Regions from separate parts of the Nonomuraea sp. NPDC049421 genome, predicted to be linked through region 1. Evidence: riboswitches for the same ligand, from Rfam matches in the RefSeq annotation. Region 1 holds a riboswitch; the other holds the start of a gene.
What was found. A riboswitch is a leader RNA that binds a small molecule or an ion and turns the genes downstream of it on or off. The one in region 1 is predicted to bind S-adenosylmethionine.
Positions count from the first base shown of each region.

Region 2: it holds a riboswitch for S-adenosylmethionine, as region 1 does, so the genes downstream of both, thrC (threonine synthase) here and AB0K18_RS41310 (aminotransferase class V-fold PLP-dependent enzyme) in region 1, are expected to answer to the same signal.

Region 1 covers NZ_JBFAQA010000034.1:67,945-76,057, forward strand. The annotation lists gene AB0K18_RS41290 (chaplin family protein) at 178-405, opposite strand; gene AB0K18_RS41295 (SAM-dependent methyltransferase) at 596-1,558, shown strand; gene AB0K18_RS41300 (cytochrome P450) at 1,632-2,798, opposite strand; gene AB0K18_RS41305 (TerC family protein) at 2,828-3,571, opposite strand; SAM riboswitch class IV at 3,685-3,800, shown strand; gene AB0K18_RS41310 (aminotransferase class V-fold PLP-dependent enzyme) at 3,845-5,140, shown strand; gene AB0K18_RS41315 (DoxX family protein) at 5,235-5,954, opposite strand; gene AB0K18_RS41320 (NADH-quinone oxidoreductase subunit D) at 6,077-7,222, shown strand; gene AB0K18_RS41325 (acyltransferase) at 7,219-8,113, shown strand, end outside.
Region 2 covers NZ_JBFAQA010000011.1:263,858-271,970, forward strand. The annotation lists gene AB0K18_RS21020 (AAA family ATPase) at 1-903, shown strand, start outside; gene AB0K18_RS21025 (YbhB/YbcL family Raf kinase inhibitor-like protein) at 970-1,500, shown strand; gene AB0K18_RS21030 (hypothetical protein) at 1,554-1,784, opposite strand; gene groL (chaperonin GroEL) at 1,934-3,565, opposite strand; gene AB0K18_RS21040 (cold-shock protein) at 3,896-4,096, opposite strand; gene AB0K18_RS21045 (MoaD/ThiS family protein) at 4,340-4,615, opposite strand; gene thrC (threonine synthase) at 4,640-5,872, opposite strand; SAM riboswitch class I at 5,886-6,027, opposite strand; gene AB0K18_RS21055 (RNA polymerase sigma factor) at 6,107-6,661, opposite strand; gene AB0K18_RS21060 (trehalose-6-phosphate synthase) at 6,693-8,113, shown strand, end outside.

The DNA of each region.
Region 1 (8,113 bases):
CGGAAGAGATGAGGAGAGGGGCCATCGCAGAAAGGCAGCGGGCGCCGAGTCCTCTGTGGACCCGACGCCCGCGATCGTGCCGGCCCCTTGGGAGTGCGCCGGCTGGTCATCCGCCGACTGACCAGCCGGGACATGAACCCGGGCCGGCCTGCGCCGGCCCGGGCTCTATGGGCGAGCTCAGTGGTGGCTGGGCGCGTAGGCGTTGGCGCCGCCCTTGCAGCCCGCGACCGCGAGGCCGATGACGGCGATCGCGTTGCCGCAGACGTTGATCGGAGCGACGATCGGGACGTGGAGCTGGTTGCCGGAGACAACGCCGCCGGTGCCGTTGGTGATGTCGGCGTGCGCCGGGGCGGCCAGCGAGAGCATGGCGACGGCTCCGGTGACGACCATGACCTTCTTCAGCACGAGGGCTCCTCTCTTTCGCGGCCTGAACGACCGCGGGGTGCTTACTTCGGCGAGTGAAAGCCGCGCCCCCTGGAAGTTGACGCAGTGCGGTCACTCGATGACAACAGGTAAACGCTAACGCAAGATTGCGACATTGAGTAGTCATTCAATGACAGTGCGTCGCGATGGGAAGTCATGAGATAGTCCAGGCATGTGGCTCACATGGCGCGCGGCGACGGAGCGCGCGCTGTACGGCGAGGAGGGCTTCTACCTCCGCGAACGTCCCTCAGGCCACTTCCGCACCTCTGTCAGCGCGTCCCCGGCGTTCGCCGAGGCGGTGCTGGCGCTGCTCGCGGAAGTGGACGCCGAACTGGGTAAACCCGACACGCTCGACCTGGTCGACATCGGGGCGGGCGAGGGCGTGCTGGTCGCCGAGATCCTCGAACGCGCCGAGCCCGCGCTGCGCGACCGGCTGCGCGTCACGGCGGTCGACCTGTCGCCCAGGCCCGCCGGCCTTCCCGAGGAGATCGCCTGGTCGAGAGAGCTGCCGTGCTGTTTCACCGGGCTGGCCGTCGCCAACGAGTGGCTCGACAACGTGCCGCTCGACGTGGTCGAGCAGACCGCCGACGGGCCCCGGGTGGTGATGGTGGAGGTGCACACCGGCGAGGAGCGCCTGGGCGGGCCGCTGCGGCCGGCCGACCGCGAGTGGCTCGACCGGTGGTGGCCGCTGACGCGGGTGGGGGCGCGGGCCGAGATCGGCAGGCCGCGTGACGAGGCGTGGGCGTCCGTTCTCGTCCGTCTCACCAGGGGCCGGGCGATCGCCATCGATTATGCACATCCTGTGGATAACCGTCCGCCCTGTGGAACGCTGACCGGATACCGGGACGGGTCGGTCGTGACCCCCGTACCCGACGGGAGCTGCGACATCACCGCACACGTCGCACTCGACGCGTGCGCCGAGGCCGGGCGGCGGGCCGGCGCGATATCCACAGCCTTGTCCACACAGCGCGAGGCGCTGCGCGAGCTGGGGCTGACCGGCGCGCGGCCGCCCCTCGACCTGGCCCGCACCGATCCGCGCCGCTACCTTCGCGCGCTCGCGCGGGCCTCGGAGGAGGGCGAGCTGCTGGAGGCGACCGGGCTCGGCGGCTTCGGCTGGCTCAGCCAGACCAAGTGACGACCCTCGCCGCCGCACCCGGCGAAGCCCGGCTGCGGGCGTCCGCCGCTTCAGGCGGGAGTGGCCGTCAGGTTCAGGCGGCGGTGGCCGTCAGGTTCAGCGCGTGGAGGCCGCGGATGACGTAGCCGGGCTTCCATTCGGGCTCCTCGCGCAGCTCCAGCTTCGACGTGCGGTCGAGCAGGGCGCCGAACGACTCCGCCAGCTCGATCCTGGCCAGCGGCGCGCCCAGGCAGAAGTGGATGCCGGCGCCGAAGGAGATGTGCGGGTTGTCGGCGCGGCCCACGTCGAGCCGGTCAGGGTCGGCGAACACCTCGGGGTCCCTGTTGGCCGAGCCGAACAGCAGGGCCACCTCCGAGCCGCGCGGGATGCGTACGCCGTGCACCTCGATGTCCTCCAGCACCCACCGCTCGAACATCTGCAGCGGCGTGTCCCACCGCATCAGCTCCTCGACCGCGGTGGGCAGCAGCGAGCGGTCGGCGCGCAGCCTGGCCAGCTCGGCCGGGTTGCGGAACAGCGACCACCAGCCGTTGCCCGTCACGTTCACGGTGGCCTCGTGACCGGCGTTGAGCAGCAGCACGCAGGTGCCGACCAGCTCGTCCTCGGTCAGCTCGCCGATCTGGGTGAGCGCGCTGACGAGGTCGTCACCGGGGTTCGCGCGCCGGTCGGCGGCCAGCGCCTTGAGGTAGCCGGAGAACTCCGTGGCCGCGCGTACGGCGGTGTGCTGGGCCTCCAGGGTGGGGTTGAGCTCGTACATGCCGCAGATGTCGGCCGACCAGGGGCGCAGCAGGTGGCGGTCGCCGTCGGGGATGCCGAGCATCTCCGCGATGACGGTGACCGGCAGCGGCTCGGCGACCTCGGCGATGAGGTCGCCGCCGCCCTTCTCCACGTACGCATCCACGAGCTCGCCCGCCATCGCCCTGACGCGCGGCCGCAGCGACTCGACCATGCGCGGCGTGAACGCCTTGGAGACCAGCCGGCGCAACCGCGTGTGCACCGGCGGCTCCACGTCGAGCATGCCCGCCCTGATCACGCGCCAGAACGGCTCCTGGAACTCCGGCTCAGGCGACCTGCCGAACTCCTCGTGCCCGGCCACGTGCAGGTACGAGCGGCCCAGGCGGCGATCCCTGAGCAGCGCGTTGACGTCGGCGTGCCGGGAGATCAGCCACTGGCCCGTCGGCTCGAAGTAGCTGACGGGCGCCTCGCGCCGCAGCTCGTCGTAGACGCGGTACGGGTACGCCACAAATTCCGGATTCCAAGGATCAAAGCCCACTATTTCATCTTAGAAGCGGACGCCTCCCTCTTCGCATTCCTGCTCCGCACCCGGATGTTGAGCAGCTCGACCACGACGGAGAACGCCATCGCGAAGTAGATGTAGCCCTTGGGGATGTGCTGGTCGAGGCCCTCGGCGACGAGCATCACGCCGATGAGCACCAGGAACGCCAGCGCCAGCATCTTGATCGTGGGGTGGCTGTCCACGAACCGGCTGATCGGCCCCGAGGCGAACAACATCACGACCACGGCCACGACGACCGCCGCAATCATGACGCCCAGCTCGTCCACCATGCCGACCGCGGTGATCACCGAGTCGAGCGAGAACACGATGTCCAGCACCATGATCTGCAGGATCACCGAGGTGAAGGAGACGGCCGCGGCCTTCTTGCCGTCCTTGTCGTGGGGCGCCTCCATGTTGTGGTGGATCTCGGTGACGCTCTTGCCCAGCAGGAACAGGCCGCCGAGCAGCAGGATCAGGTCACGTCCCGAAATCTCATGACCGAAGACCTCGAACAACGGCGCGGTGAGCTGCACCACCCACGACAGCCCCAGCAGCAGGAGCAGCCGGCTGACGAGTGCCGCGCCCAGGCCGAGCACGCGGGCCCGGTCGCGCTGCTCGGGTGGCAGCTTCCCGGCGAGGATGGAGATGAAGATGATGTTGTCGATCCCCAGCACGATCTCCAGGGCGACCAGGGTTAAGAAGCCGATCCAGATCTGCGGATCGGCCACCCAGTCGAGCATCGAGTACCTCCATGACTTGAGGGCAGGCGGGTTTCCGGTAGCAACGAGCCGAGGGCCGCAGAAGTTCGCGGCTTGCGATTTCCGCCCGGGTGTCGGTTATAGTTCCCCTCGTAGGTCATGAGTGCCAGCGTCAAGCCCCGGCTAGCTGGCCGGCAACCCTCGCGTCCGCGGCGGGGTGCCCCGGGTGAAGACCTGGTCCGTCACGAGGTGTGGCGGGCAAGCGCGGGCTCCTCGGCTGCTTCCAGGGGTCCGATGACCCCGAGGAGGTTCGCCGTGTCCACTCTGACGATCTTCAGCAACGCCCGTGCCGCCGAGGAGACGCCGGCGCCCGCCACACAGGCCCGGCCGATCCCCGCCGTCCTGGGCGCCGACCTCGAAGTGCCGGTCAAGGGCGGCCGCCTGGTCGGCTACGCCAACCTCGACTACGCCGCCAGCGCCCCCTGTCTCGAGCCGGTCAGCGCCGCCGTCACCGCCGCGCTCCCGGCCTACTCCAGCGTCCACCGCGGCGCCGGCTACGCCTCCCAGCTCACCACCGCCCGGTACGAGCAGGCCCGCCACACCGTACGCGCCTTCGTCGGCGCCCGCCCCGACGACGCGGTGATCTTCACCCGCAACACCACCGACGCCACGAACCTGCTGGCCGGCTGCCTGCCCGAGGGCACCACCACGGTCGTCTTCGACACCGAGCACCACGCCTCTCTGCTGCCCTGGCCGAACGCGGTCCGGCTGGCCCCGCCCGCCTTCCCCGGGGAGGCCGTGCGCGCCGCCGACGAGACGCTCGCCGCCATCGAAGGGCCCAAGCTGCTCGTCGTCACCGCCGCCTCCAACGTCACCGGCGAGCTGTGGCCCATCGCCGCCCTGGCCCACATCGCGCACCGGCACGGCGCGCGGATCCTGGTGGACGCGGCGCAGCTCGTACCGCATCGGCGGCTCAACCTGACCGCGCTCGACCTCGACTACGTGGCCTTCTCGGGGCACAAGCTGTACGCGCCGTTCGGCGCGGGGGCGCTGGTCGGGCGGCGGGACTGGCTGGCCGACGGCGAGCCGTACCTCAAGGGCGGCGGCGCGGTGCGCTCGGTCGGCGAGAGCGCCGCGAACGTCCAGTGGCACGACGACCCCGAGCCGCGCCACGAGGCGGGCACCCCCAACGTGCTGGGCGCCATCGCGCTCGCCGCGGCCTGCGACGCGCTGACCGCGACCGGCTGGACCGAGCTGGTGCGCGAGGAGGAGCGGCTGATCGCGCGGCTCCGGTCCGGGCTGGCCGCCATCGACGGGGTACGCGAGCTGTCCCTGTGGGGCCCCGACCATCCCCGGGTCGGCATCGTGTCGTTCACCGTGGCCGGGTACTCGGCACGGGAGGTGGCCGAGGTGCTGTCCGGCGAGTACGGCATCGGGGTGCGCGACGGGAAGTTCTGCGCGCACCCGTTCGTCCGTCATCTGCTGGGCGCCTCCGACGGCGGCTGCGAGGACGGCACCGCGTCCGCCGTCCGGGCCTCGATCGGCATCGGCACGACGCAGGAGCACGTGGACCGGCTGGTGTCGGCCCTGAGCGACCTGGTCGCCTGCTGACCGACGCTCAGCGGCCTTACCGAGCGGCTGTACTGGGCGGCCTTTCCGGGCGTCCTTTCCGGGCGGCCCTTTTGAGCGGCCTGTTCGCCCGGCTTCAGCGGTTCGGTGGCTTGCGGTGCTGGGGCGGCTCGTCGGCGACCAGGGAGTCGATCTCCCGCATGTCCTCGTCGTTGAGCCGGCTCTGCCGCGGCTCCTGCTGGGGCGCGCCCGGCTGCCTGGGGACGTCGGGCGGCTCCTCGGTGGCGGACCGCGAGGGCGTGGTGGGCCCGCCGTAGGAGCCGGTGTCCGTGCCGCCGTAGGAGCCGGTGTCCGTGCCGCCGTAGGAGCCGGTCGTGCCGGTGGTGGTGTCGGTCCTGTTCGGCCGGTACGACACCAGGTCCTCCTCGGCGGCCCGGCGGTCGTGCCTCCGCCGGAACATCGACGACAGGATGCCGTCGATCCCGATGCGCCCGCCGCCCAGCGCCAGGAACAGCAGGCAGAGCGCCGCGAGCGCCGCCGCGAACTCCCAGCCGCCTTCGCCCACGAAAACGCCCCTGCCCCAGTGCGCGAAGATGATCGCGCCCAGCATGTTGGCCAGCAGCAGCAGCGCCACAGGGCGGACCGCCAGCCCGATGATCAGCAGCACCCCGCCGATGAGCTCGACGACCATGGCGTACCCGGCGGCCAGCTCGGGCATCGGGATGCCCATCTCGCCGAATCCGCTCGCGGTCGCGGAGTGCCCGCCCTGCCACTTCTGCCAGCCGTGCGCGACGAAGATCACGCCGGTGATGATGCGCGCGATCAGGGCCGCGATGTCGAAGAGAACTCTCTTCATGGTCCTATCTCCCCCCGTTCCAGCTATTCCTCCCCCTGTCCGGCTATGGGATGTCATCGCATGCCATCTCTTGACCAACCCCCTAGCTGGATCACCAGCGACGACGGTGGCAGCATGGCCGTATGACGGAACGTGTGGTCGGAATCGGCGCGGGCGCGAAAGAGCTGGCCACCGAGGACATGATCCTCAACATCGGGCCCCAACACCCGTCCACCCACGGCGTGCTGCGGCTGCGGCTGACGCTCGACGGCGAGCGCATCGCCACCGCCGAGCCGATCATCGGCTACATGCACCGGGGCGCGGAGAAGCTGTTCGAGGTGCGCGACTACCGTCAGATCATCATGCTCGCCAACCGGCACGACTGGCTGTCGGGGTTCGCGAACGAGCTGGGCGTGGTCATCGCGGCCGAGCGCATGCTGGGCATGGAGCCGCCGGTGCGCGCGGTCTGGGCCCGCACGCTGCTGGCCGAGCTCAACCGGGTGCTCAACCACCTGATGTTCCTCGGCTCCTACCCACTTGAGCTGGGCGCGATGACGCCGCTGTTCTACTCCTTCAACGAGCGCGAGCGCATCCAGGCCGTCATGGAGGAGATCTCCGGCGGGCGCATGCACTACATGTTCAACCGGGTCGGCGGGCTCAAGGAGGACCTGCCGCTGGGCTGGCTCGACCGGGTGTCGGCGGCCGTCGCGGAGACCCGCCGCCGGGTGCCCGACATCGAGAACCTCATCCTGCACAACGAGATCTTCATCGCCCGCACCAAAGGGGTGGGGGTGCTGACGCGGGAGCAGATCCTGCAGTACGGCGTCAGCGGCCCCATCGCCCGTGCCTCCGGGGTGGACATCGACCTGCGGCGCGACGATCCGTACCTGGCCTATGGGGAGTTGCCGGTGAAGGTCGTCACGCGGGGCGCGGGCGACTGCCACGCGCGCTTCGAGGTGCTGCTCGACCAGCTCAAGGTCTCGCTCGACCTGGCCGAGATCTGCGTCGAACGGCTGCGCTCGCTGCCGCCTGGGCCGATCAACCAGCGGCTGCCGAAGGTGCTGAAGGTGCCGGAGGGTCACACGTACGCGTGGACCGAGAACCCGCTCGGCATCAACGGCTACTACCTGGTCTCCAAGGGCGACAAGACGCCGTGGCGGCTCAAGCTGCGCTCTGCGTCCTACAGCAACATCCAGGTGCTGCGGGAGATGCTGCCTGGGCACCTGGTGGCCGACATGGTGGCCATCCTCGGCTCGATGTTCTTCGTCGTGGGTGACATCGACAAGTGAGCGGTCAACAACGGGACAAATACGTCGACTGGCTGCGGGCGCTCAGCCTGATCGTCGTGGTGGTCTGGCACTGGGCGTTCACCATCCTCGAATGGAAGCCGCACGGCCCCGAGCCGACCAGCCCGCTCGGCTTCACCTCAGGGCTGTGGATCCTCACCTGGCTGCTGCAGGTCCTGCCGCTGTTCTTCTACGTCGGCGGGCACGTGCACCTGCTGTCGTGGCGGCGGGCCAAGGGGCGCGGCGTCGGCATCGGGGCGTTCGTGCTGCGGCGCATCCGCGCGCTCGCCTTACCCGCGCTGTTCCTGTCCGGGGTCTGGGTCGTCATCGGGGCGGTGGTGACGTACACGTTCCAGGTGGACTGGATGTGGCGGGTGGTGCTGCTGGTGCTCAGCCCGCTGTGGTTCCTCGGCGTCTACCTCGTGCTCATCGCGCTGCTGCCGGTCGCGCTGTGGCTGCACCGCCGCTACGACGTGCTCGCGTTGATCTGGCTCGGCGGCACGGCGCTCGTCGTGGACGTACTGCGCTTCCGCTACGGCGTCGAGTGGGCCGGCTGGCTCAACATGATCGTCGTCTGGGGCCTCGCCCACCAGGCCGGCTTCTTCTACGACCGGGTCGTGGAGCTGCCCCGCCGCTACGACGCCGCCTTGCTGTGGACCGGGCTGTTCGCCCTGTTCGGGCTGGTGTACTCGGGCATCTATCCGGGCTCGATGGTCGGCGTGCCGGGCGACAAGTGGTCCAACATGGCGCCGCCCACGTTCGTCATCGTCGCGCTGCTGCTGTTCCAGATCGGGCTCGTCGAGGTGCTGCGCCCGGCCATGGAACAGGTGCTGGAGCGGCCGCGCTGGGGACGGCTCAACGACTTCATCAACCGGTACTCGCTGCCGCTGTTCC
Region 2 (8,113 bases), on a different contig from region 1:
AGGTCGAAGCCGGTCAAGCAGCTCGTGGACGCCGTCTGGCCCAAGCTGACGCCCGAGCAGGTGCTCCATCGCCTGCTGTCCGACCCCGAGTTCCGCGCCAAGGCCGCCAGGTCCGACCTGACGGCCGAGGAGCAGGAGCTGCTCGCCTGGCGCAAGCCGTACCGGAGCTGGAAGTCCGCGAAGTGGTCGGCGGCCGACGCGGCGCTCCTCGACGAGCTGCGCGACCTCATGGAACGCACGCCCTCACTCGGCCACCTGGTCGTGGACGAGGCGCAGGACCTGTCGGAGATGCAGCTCAGGGCGCTCGGACGGCGCTGCCGCAACGGCTCGGCCACCGTGCTCGGCGACCTCGCGCAGGGCACCACCCCGTGGTCCACCACCTCGTGGCAGGCGGTGCTCGAACACCTCGGCCAGCGCGAGGGCGAGGTGACGGAGCTGACGCTCGGCTTCCGCGTGCCGCGCGAGGTGCTCGACTACGCGGCCCGGCTGCTGCCCTCCATCGCCCCCGGCCTGGCCGCGCCGCGCTCGCTGCGTCCCGGCGCCGGCTCGCTCACCGTGCTGCCCGGCGGCTCGGTCATCGAGGCGGCGCGGCAGGCGCTGGCCAAAGAGGGCTCCATCGGCGTCATCGTTCCCGACGCCCTGGTCGAGACCGTCTCGCAGGCGCTGGCCGAGCTGCCGCACGCCGTGCTCGACCCCGACTCCCCCGACGAGCAGCGCCTGCTCGTCGTGCCCGCCACGCTCGCCAAGGGCCTCGAGTACGACCACGTCATCGTGGTCGAGCCGGCCGACATCGTGGCCGCCGAGCCCAGGGGCCTGGCCCGGCTCTACGTCGTGCTGACCCGAGCGGTCACCTCGCTGACCGTGCTGCACGACAGGCCGCTGCCCGCCGAGCTGGCGGCGTGAGCCGCGCGGGCACGGCGCTTCTAGGATGGCTGGGCAAGCACCTAGCTCTCACCCAAGGAGGATGCCGTGCCCGCACCGCTTCCCCATGAATTCCTGCCGTCGGTCCCCGCGCTCGCGATCGAGAGCGACGACATCCAGGACGGCGAGCGCCTGCCCGACCTCCACGTCTTCAACGACTGGGGCATGACGGGCGGCAACCAGTCGCCGCACCTGCGCTGGTCCGGCGCCCCCGAGGGCACCAGGAGCTACGCCGTCACGTGCTTCGACCCGGATGCGCCGACCGGCAGCGGCTTCTGGCACTGGGTGCTGTTCGACCTGCCGGCCTCGGTGACCGAGCTGCCCACCGGCGCGGGCTCGGCGCCCGACTTCAAGGGCCTGCCCGAGGGCGCCGTGCACGCCCGCACCGACTACGGCACCAAGGCCTACGGCGGCGCCGCCCCGCCTCCCGGCGACCCGCACCGCTACGTCTTCACCGTGCACGCGCTGGGCGTCGACAGGCTGGGGGGCGACAGCGACACCAGCCCGGCCGTGGTCGGCTTCAACGTCAACGCCAACCTGCTGGCCCGCGGCTTCATCGTGGCTCACTTCGGCGTCTGAAAAGCGTCAGAGCGCCCCGCCGGGAGCCCGGCGGGGCGCTCATCGTGTGGAGGTCAGCGCACGAGGGGCGCCTGGGGGCAGCCGACGAGCCCCGGCAGCAGCGAGTCGACGACCGGAATGCCGGTGGTGGTCGCGCCCGGCAGGCAGAACGGATTGTTCAGCTGGCGCAGCAGGCTGAACGTGCCGGTCAGCTCGTCGTCGGCATGCGCGGGAGCCGCCGCGACGGTGACGGCGGCCAGGGCGATGGCCGCGATACCGAAAATGCGCTTGCTGCGGGAGAACATCCGCCACTCCTTCGTTGAGGTGAGTTATGGCTGACCACCTTTCCTCACCATGAGTAGCGGATCAATGATGAAACGTAATGGCAGCTCCACAAGAAAAAGAGCGGCCCGGAAATTCCGGACCGCTCTTCGCCTGTGCGACGGATAAAGACCTAGAAGTCCATGTCGCCGCCGCCGGGCATGCCGCCGGCGGGAGCGGCCGGAGCCTTCTCGGGCTTCTCGGCGATGACGGCCTCGGTCGTCAGGAACAGCGCCGCGATGGAGGCGGCGTTCTGCAGCGCGGAGCGCGTCACCTTGGCCGGGTCGATGATGCCCGACTCGAACATGTTGACGTACTCGCCCGACGCGGCGTTGAGGCCCTCACCCGGGGTGAGGTTGCGCACGCGCTCGACCACGACGCCGCCCTCGAGGCCGGCGTTGACCGCGATCTGCTTGAGCGGCTCCTCCAGCGCCTTCTTGACGATGGCGGCACCGGTGGCCTCGTCGCCGTTGAGCTCGAGCTTGTCGAACGCCTTGGCGCCGGCCTGCAGCAGCGCCACGCCACCGCCGGGGACGATGCCCTCCTCGACGGCCGCCTTCGCGTTGCGGACGGCGTCCTCGATGCGGTGCTTGCGCTCCTTGAGCTCGACCTCGGTGGCGGCACCGGCCTTGATGACGGCGACGCCGCCGGCCAGCTTGGCCAGACGCTCCTGGAGCTTCTCGCGGTCGTAGTCGGAGTCGGTGCGCTCGATCTCGGCGCGGATCTCGTTGACCCGGCCGGAGATCTGCTCGGCGTCACCGGCGCCGTCGACGATCGTCGTCTCGTCCTTGGTCACGACCACCTTGCGGGCGCGGCCCAGCAGGTCGAGGGTGGCGGTCTCGAGCTTGAGGCCGACCTCCTCGGCGATGACCTGACCGCCGGTCAGGATCGCGATGTCGTTGAGCATGGCCTTGCGGCGGTCACCGAAGCCCGGCGCCTTGACGGCGACGGAGCGGAACAGGCCGCGGATCTTGTTGACGACCAGGGTCGCCAGGGCCTCGCCCTCGACGTCCTCGGCGATGATCAGCAGCGGCTTGCCCGACTGGACGACCTTGTCGAGCAGCGGCAGCAGGTCCTTGTTGGCGGAGACCTTGCTGTTGACGATCAGGATGTAGGGGTCTTCGAGCACGGCCTCCATGCGGTCGGAGTCGGTCACGAAGTACATCGACGTCATGCCCTTGTCGAAGCGCATGCCCTCGGTGAGCTCGAGCTCGAGGCCGAAGGTGTTGCTCTCCTCGACGGTGATGACGCCTTCCTTGCCGACCTTGTCCATCGCCTCGGCGATGAGCGAGCCGATCTCGGGGTCGGCGGCGGAGATGGAGGCGGTGGAGGCGATCTGCTCCTTGGTCTCCACGTCCTTGGCCAGCTTGGAGAGCTCCTCGCTGACGCGCTCGACGGCGGACTCGATGCCCTTCTTCAGGGCCATCGGGTTGGCGCCGGCGGCGACGTTGCGCAGGCCCTCGCGCACCAGCGCCTGGGCGAGCACGGTGGCCGTGGTGGTGCCGTCACCAGCCACGTCGTCGGTCTTCTTCGCGACCTCCTTGACCAGCTCGGCGCCGATCTTCTCCCAGGGGTCCTCGAGCTCGATCTCCTTGGCGATGGACACACCGTCGTTGGTGATCGTGGGAGCGCCCCACTTCTTCTCCAGCACGACGTTGCGGCCCTTGGGACCCAAGGTCACCTTGACGGCGTCGGCGAGCTGGTTCATACCGCGCTCGAGACCGCGCCGGGCGTCCTCGTCAAACGCGATCATCTTGGCTGCCATAAGGCTAGACCTCCCAGATGCAGGGTGGCTTGTCGTGGACCGAGCCGACGCCCGCGACGGCATGGGTCAGCATCTCCTTCGGCAGACCCCATCGTCCCGATCCGGTGTTGGCACTCTGCTGCACAGAGTGCCAACGAACTGTTTAGCACTCTACCCTGTCGAGTGCAAGCGAACGCCCATCTGCCCCACGTTTCCGCCCAGGTCAGTCAGTACGCCGGTACGGCGAGCCGCCCTGGGCGGCCCACCGTACGCGAGTCGACGAAAGAGAGATGACGGCTCGCACGGACTGCGCTGCCGTGCGAACCCGCCCGGTGCATACCAGGATGTCGATCAGACCGTTCGGACGGACTCCGCCTGCGGTCCCTTCTGGCCCTGCGTGATCTCGAACTCGACGCGCTGTCCCTGCTCGAGAGATCGGTACCCGTCCATCATGATCGCTGAGTAATGGACGAATACATCCTTACCACCGTCTACCGCGATGAAGCCGTAGCCCTTGTCCGCGTTGAACCACTTGACGGTGCCCTGCGCCACTTCCGACTCCTCTTACTGGTCTCCCAGATCTCGCCCATTCCTCCGCGAGACCTGTAATCGCCCGACTTAACAGAAAATCAGCCGGACGATCGCCCTCGACCATACCTGTGGGGAGGGGTTTGGCAACAGAGTCAATCTGGGAACTGCCTATTTCTTCTTCCCGAACCTGGTTCAACATTGAATTAGGCCCGGAAAAGGAGAAGGCGCCCACAAGGGGCGCCTTCTGGATGTGAGCCGCGACACTCAGCCGCCGGCGACCGCCGGGATGATGGAGATCTGCGTGCCCTCAGGGGCGGGAGTGTCGAGGCCCTCGGCGAAACGGACGTCCTCTTCCCCCACGTAAACGTTGACGAAACGACGAATCTTGCCCGATTCATCCAGAATTCTCGCGCCGATGCCCGGGTAGTCGGCGTCGAGCTTGATGAGCACGTCACGAAGCGTCGCGCCCTCGCCACTGACCTCCGCGTTGCCCCCGGTGTAGGTGCGCAGAATGGTGGGAATCCGCACAGAAACGCTCATGGTTTAAGTCGCCTTTCCTGGTTGTCAGACAGTCGCGCGGAACGCGTCGAGAGAGGGCCGGATCACGGCCGTGGGTGCGGCGTCGTCGCTGATCGCGTCGAGCGTCTTGAGCCCGTCACCGGTGTTGAGCACCACGGTGAGGGCGTCGGGGTCGAGCACGCCGTTCTCGGTGAGCTTCTTCAGCACGCCGACGGTGACGCCGCCCGCGGTCTCGGCGAAGACGCCCTCGGTCGAGGCCAGCAGCTTGATGGCGGCCACGATCTCGGCGTCGGTGACGTCCTCGACGGCCCCGCCGGTGCGCCGGGCGATGTCCAGCACGTACGGGCCGTCGGCCGGGTTGCCGATGGCCAGGGACTTGGCGATGGTGTCGGGCTTGACCGGTCGTACGACCTCGTGCCCCGCCTTGTACGCGGTCGACACCGGCGAGCACCCGGCCGCCTGCGCCCCGAAGATCTTGTACGGGGTGTCCTCGACCAGCCCCAGCTTCACCAGCTCCTTGAAGCCCTTGTCGATCTTCGTGAGCTGGGACCCGGAGGCGATGGGGATGATGATCTGCTCGGGCAGCCGCCAGCCGAGCTGCTCGGCGATCTCGTACGCGAGCGTCTTGGAGCCCTCGGCGTAGTAGGGCCGCAGGTTGACGTTGACGAATCCCCACTTGTCGCCCAGCGGGTCGCCGATGAGCTCGGAGCAGAACCGGTTGACGTCGTCGTACGTGCCCTCGATGCCGATGAGCTTCCCGCCGAAGACCCGCGCCATGGCGATCTTCGCCTGCTCCAGGTTAGCCGGGATGAACACGCACGCGTCGAGCCCGGCCCGCGCAGCGGCGGCCGTGACGGCGCCGGCGAGATTGCCGGTGGAGGAGCAGGAAAGCGTGTGGAAACCGAAGTTCCTGGCCGCTTCGACGGCCATGGCGACGACCCGGTCCTTGAAGGAGTGGGTGGGATTGCCGGAGTCGTCCTTCACGTAAAGGGACTTGATGCCGAGCGTTCGGCCGAGGTTTCCGGCCTTGACCAATTTCGTCCAGCCGGGGTTCATATTCGGCTTTTCGGTCACGTTCGCCGGCACCGGAAGGAGCGCCCGGTAACGCCAGATGTTGGCCGGACCCGATGCGATCTGCTCGCGGGTCACCTGGCCGAAGTCGTAGGCCGCCTCGAGCGGCCCGAAACATTCCTGACACGCGAAGCTGGGACCCAGCGGGTAACGCGCGCCGCACTCGCGGCAGGACAGAGCGGTGGCAGGACCAAAGTCAAGCGACATGAAGCGAGGCCTTCCCTCATCTTCGCCCGCGGCCACCTTGACCGCGAACCGGAATTGGCACCTTGTCCCGGTCGGCCTCGCCTGGTCGCGAGTCGAAAGCCGGGAGGGTTGCCGGGGCTTCGCAGGGCCGGTCCCTCCACCCCTCTGGATGAGCAATATGAAGTTGTTGAAACGGACTCTACCCGCTTAAGTGGCTGCAATTACCACCCGTCTCACCATGTGAGACGGGTGGTCTCAGCGGTAGTCCTCGCCCAGCACACCCTGCACATACTTGCGCGCCTGATGGATGCGGGATTTCGCGGTGCCCAGCGGGATGCCGAGCTGCTCGGCCACCTCGTTGTAGTCGAGCTGGACGATGTCGCGCAGCACCAGCGCCTGCGCCAGATCGGGCTTGTCGGCCTCCAGCGCCTCCATCGCGTCGAGCAGGTCGAGCCGCGAGCCGGCGATCACGCTGACCCGCCGCACGTCGGGCTTCTGCATCGGCAGCTCGTCCGAGCTCTGCTCGGCCGCCCGCCGCTTCAGCGACCGGTACGTCGTGCGCGCGCAGTTGGCCGTCACGATGTGCAGCCATGTACTGAACCTGGCGCGCCCCTCGAACCGCCCGATGTTACGCGCCACGGCCAGCAACGTATCTTGCGAGGCCTCCTCCGCGTCCTGGTGATAAGGCAGGATTCGGGCGCAGTGCCGCATCACATCGGGCTCTATCCGCGCCAGGAGCTCGCCGAGTGCGCGATGATCTCCGGCAGCGGCTGAGCGGGCGAGTTCCTCGGTTAGCTCATCAAGCGCCATAGCTGGGATCCTATGATCGAAAGGAGCCTAGATGAACAGCGTGCTGTTGGCCTCCAACAGAGGGCCGGTCTCCTTCACCGTCTCCGACGACGGCGAACTCACCATGAAGCGCGGCGGCGGCGGTCTCGTGTCGGGCCTGTCGGGCGTGGCCAAGGGCGACGGCGTGCTGTGGGTCTGCGCGGCGCTGTCCGACGGCGACCGCAGCGCAGTGCGGCAGGCCGGCGGCGGCCGCGTCGACCACGCGGGCTACGACACGGGCCCGATGCGCATGCTCGACATCCCGCCCGCCACCTTCCACCGCGCCTACAACGCGGTGGCCAACTCGACCCTGTGGTTCGTCAACCATCTGCTCTACGACATCCCCAACTCGCCCAACTTCGGCACCAGGTTCGAGCGCGAGTGGGAGTCATACCGCGACTACAACGGCGCCTTCGCGCTGGCGCTCGCCGAGGAGGCCGGCCACGGCGCGCGCGTGATGGTGCAGGACTACCACCTTACGCTGACCCCCGCCATGCTCAGGGCCGAACGGCCCGACCTGCGCATCGCACACTTCAGCCACACCCCGTGGGCGCCGCCCGAATACTTCTCGCTGCTGCCCGACGACGTCGCCAAGGAGGTGCTCGAAGGCATCCTGGGCGCCGACCACGCCGGCTTCCTCACCGACCGGTGGGCGCAGGCGTTCATGGACTGCTGCGAGCGGCTGCTGGGCGCCGAGGCCGACCGCGTCGGGCGCAGCGTCACCCACGCCGGCAGGAGCACCCGCATCGGCGTCCACAGCCTGGGGGTGGACGGCGCCGCGCTGTGGGAGCGGGCCTGCGAGCCCGACGTCGAGTCCCACATGACGGCGCTCAGGGAGCAGGTCGGCGGGCGCAGGCTGATCGTCCGCATCGACCGCACCGAGCTGTCGAAGAACATCGTGCGCGGGCTCAACGCCTACCGCGAGTTCCTCGCCGCCCACCCCGAGTGGCACGGCCGCGTGGTGCACCTCGCCTTCGCCTATCCCAGCCGGCACGACCTGCCCGAATACCGCGAGTACACCGCGTCGGTGCAGCGCTGCGCCCAGGAGATCGAGGACGAGTACGCCACCGAGGACTGGGACCCGCTCATCCTCAACGTCAACGACGACTATCCGCGCTCGCTGGCCGCGTACCGGATGGCCGACGTGCTGCTGGTCAACCCCATCCGCGACGGCATGAACCTGGTCGCCAAGGAGGGCCCCGTGCTGTCGCCGCACTGCGCGCTCGTGCTGTCGCGGGAGGCGGGCGCCGCGGCCGAGCTGGGCCAGCACGCGCTGCTCGTCAACCCGTACGACATCAGCGGCACCGCGGCCGCGCTGCACGAGGCGCTGGTCATGCCGGAGGACGAGCGGCGCAGCCGCCGCGACAAGCTGCGCGCCGCCGCGACCGCGCTGCCACCGCAGCAGTGGCTAGCCGCCCAGCTCGAAGCGCTGGC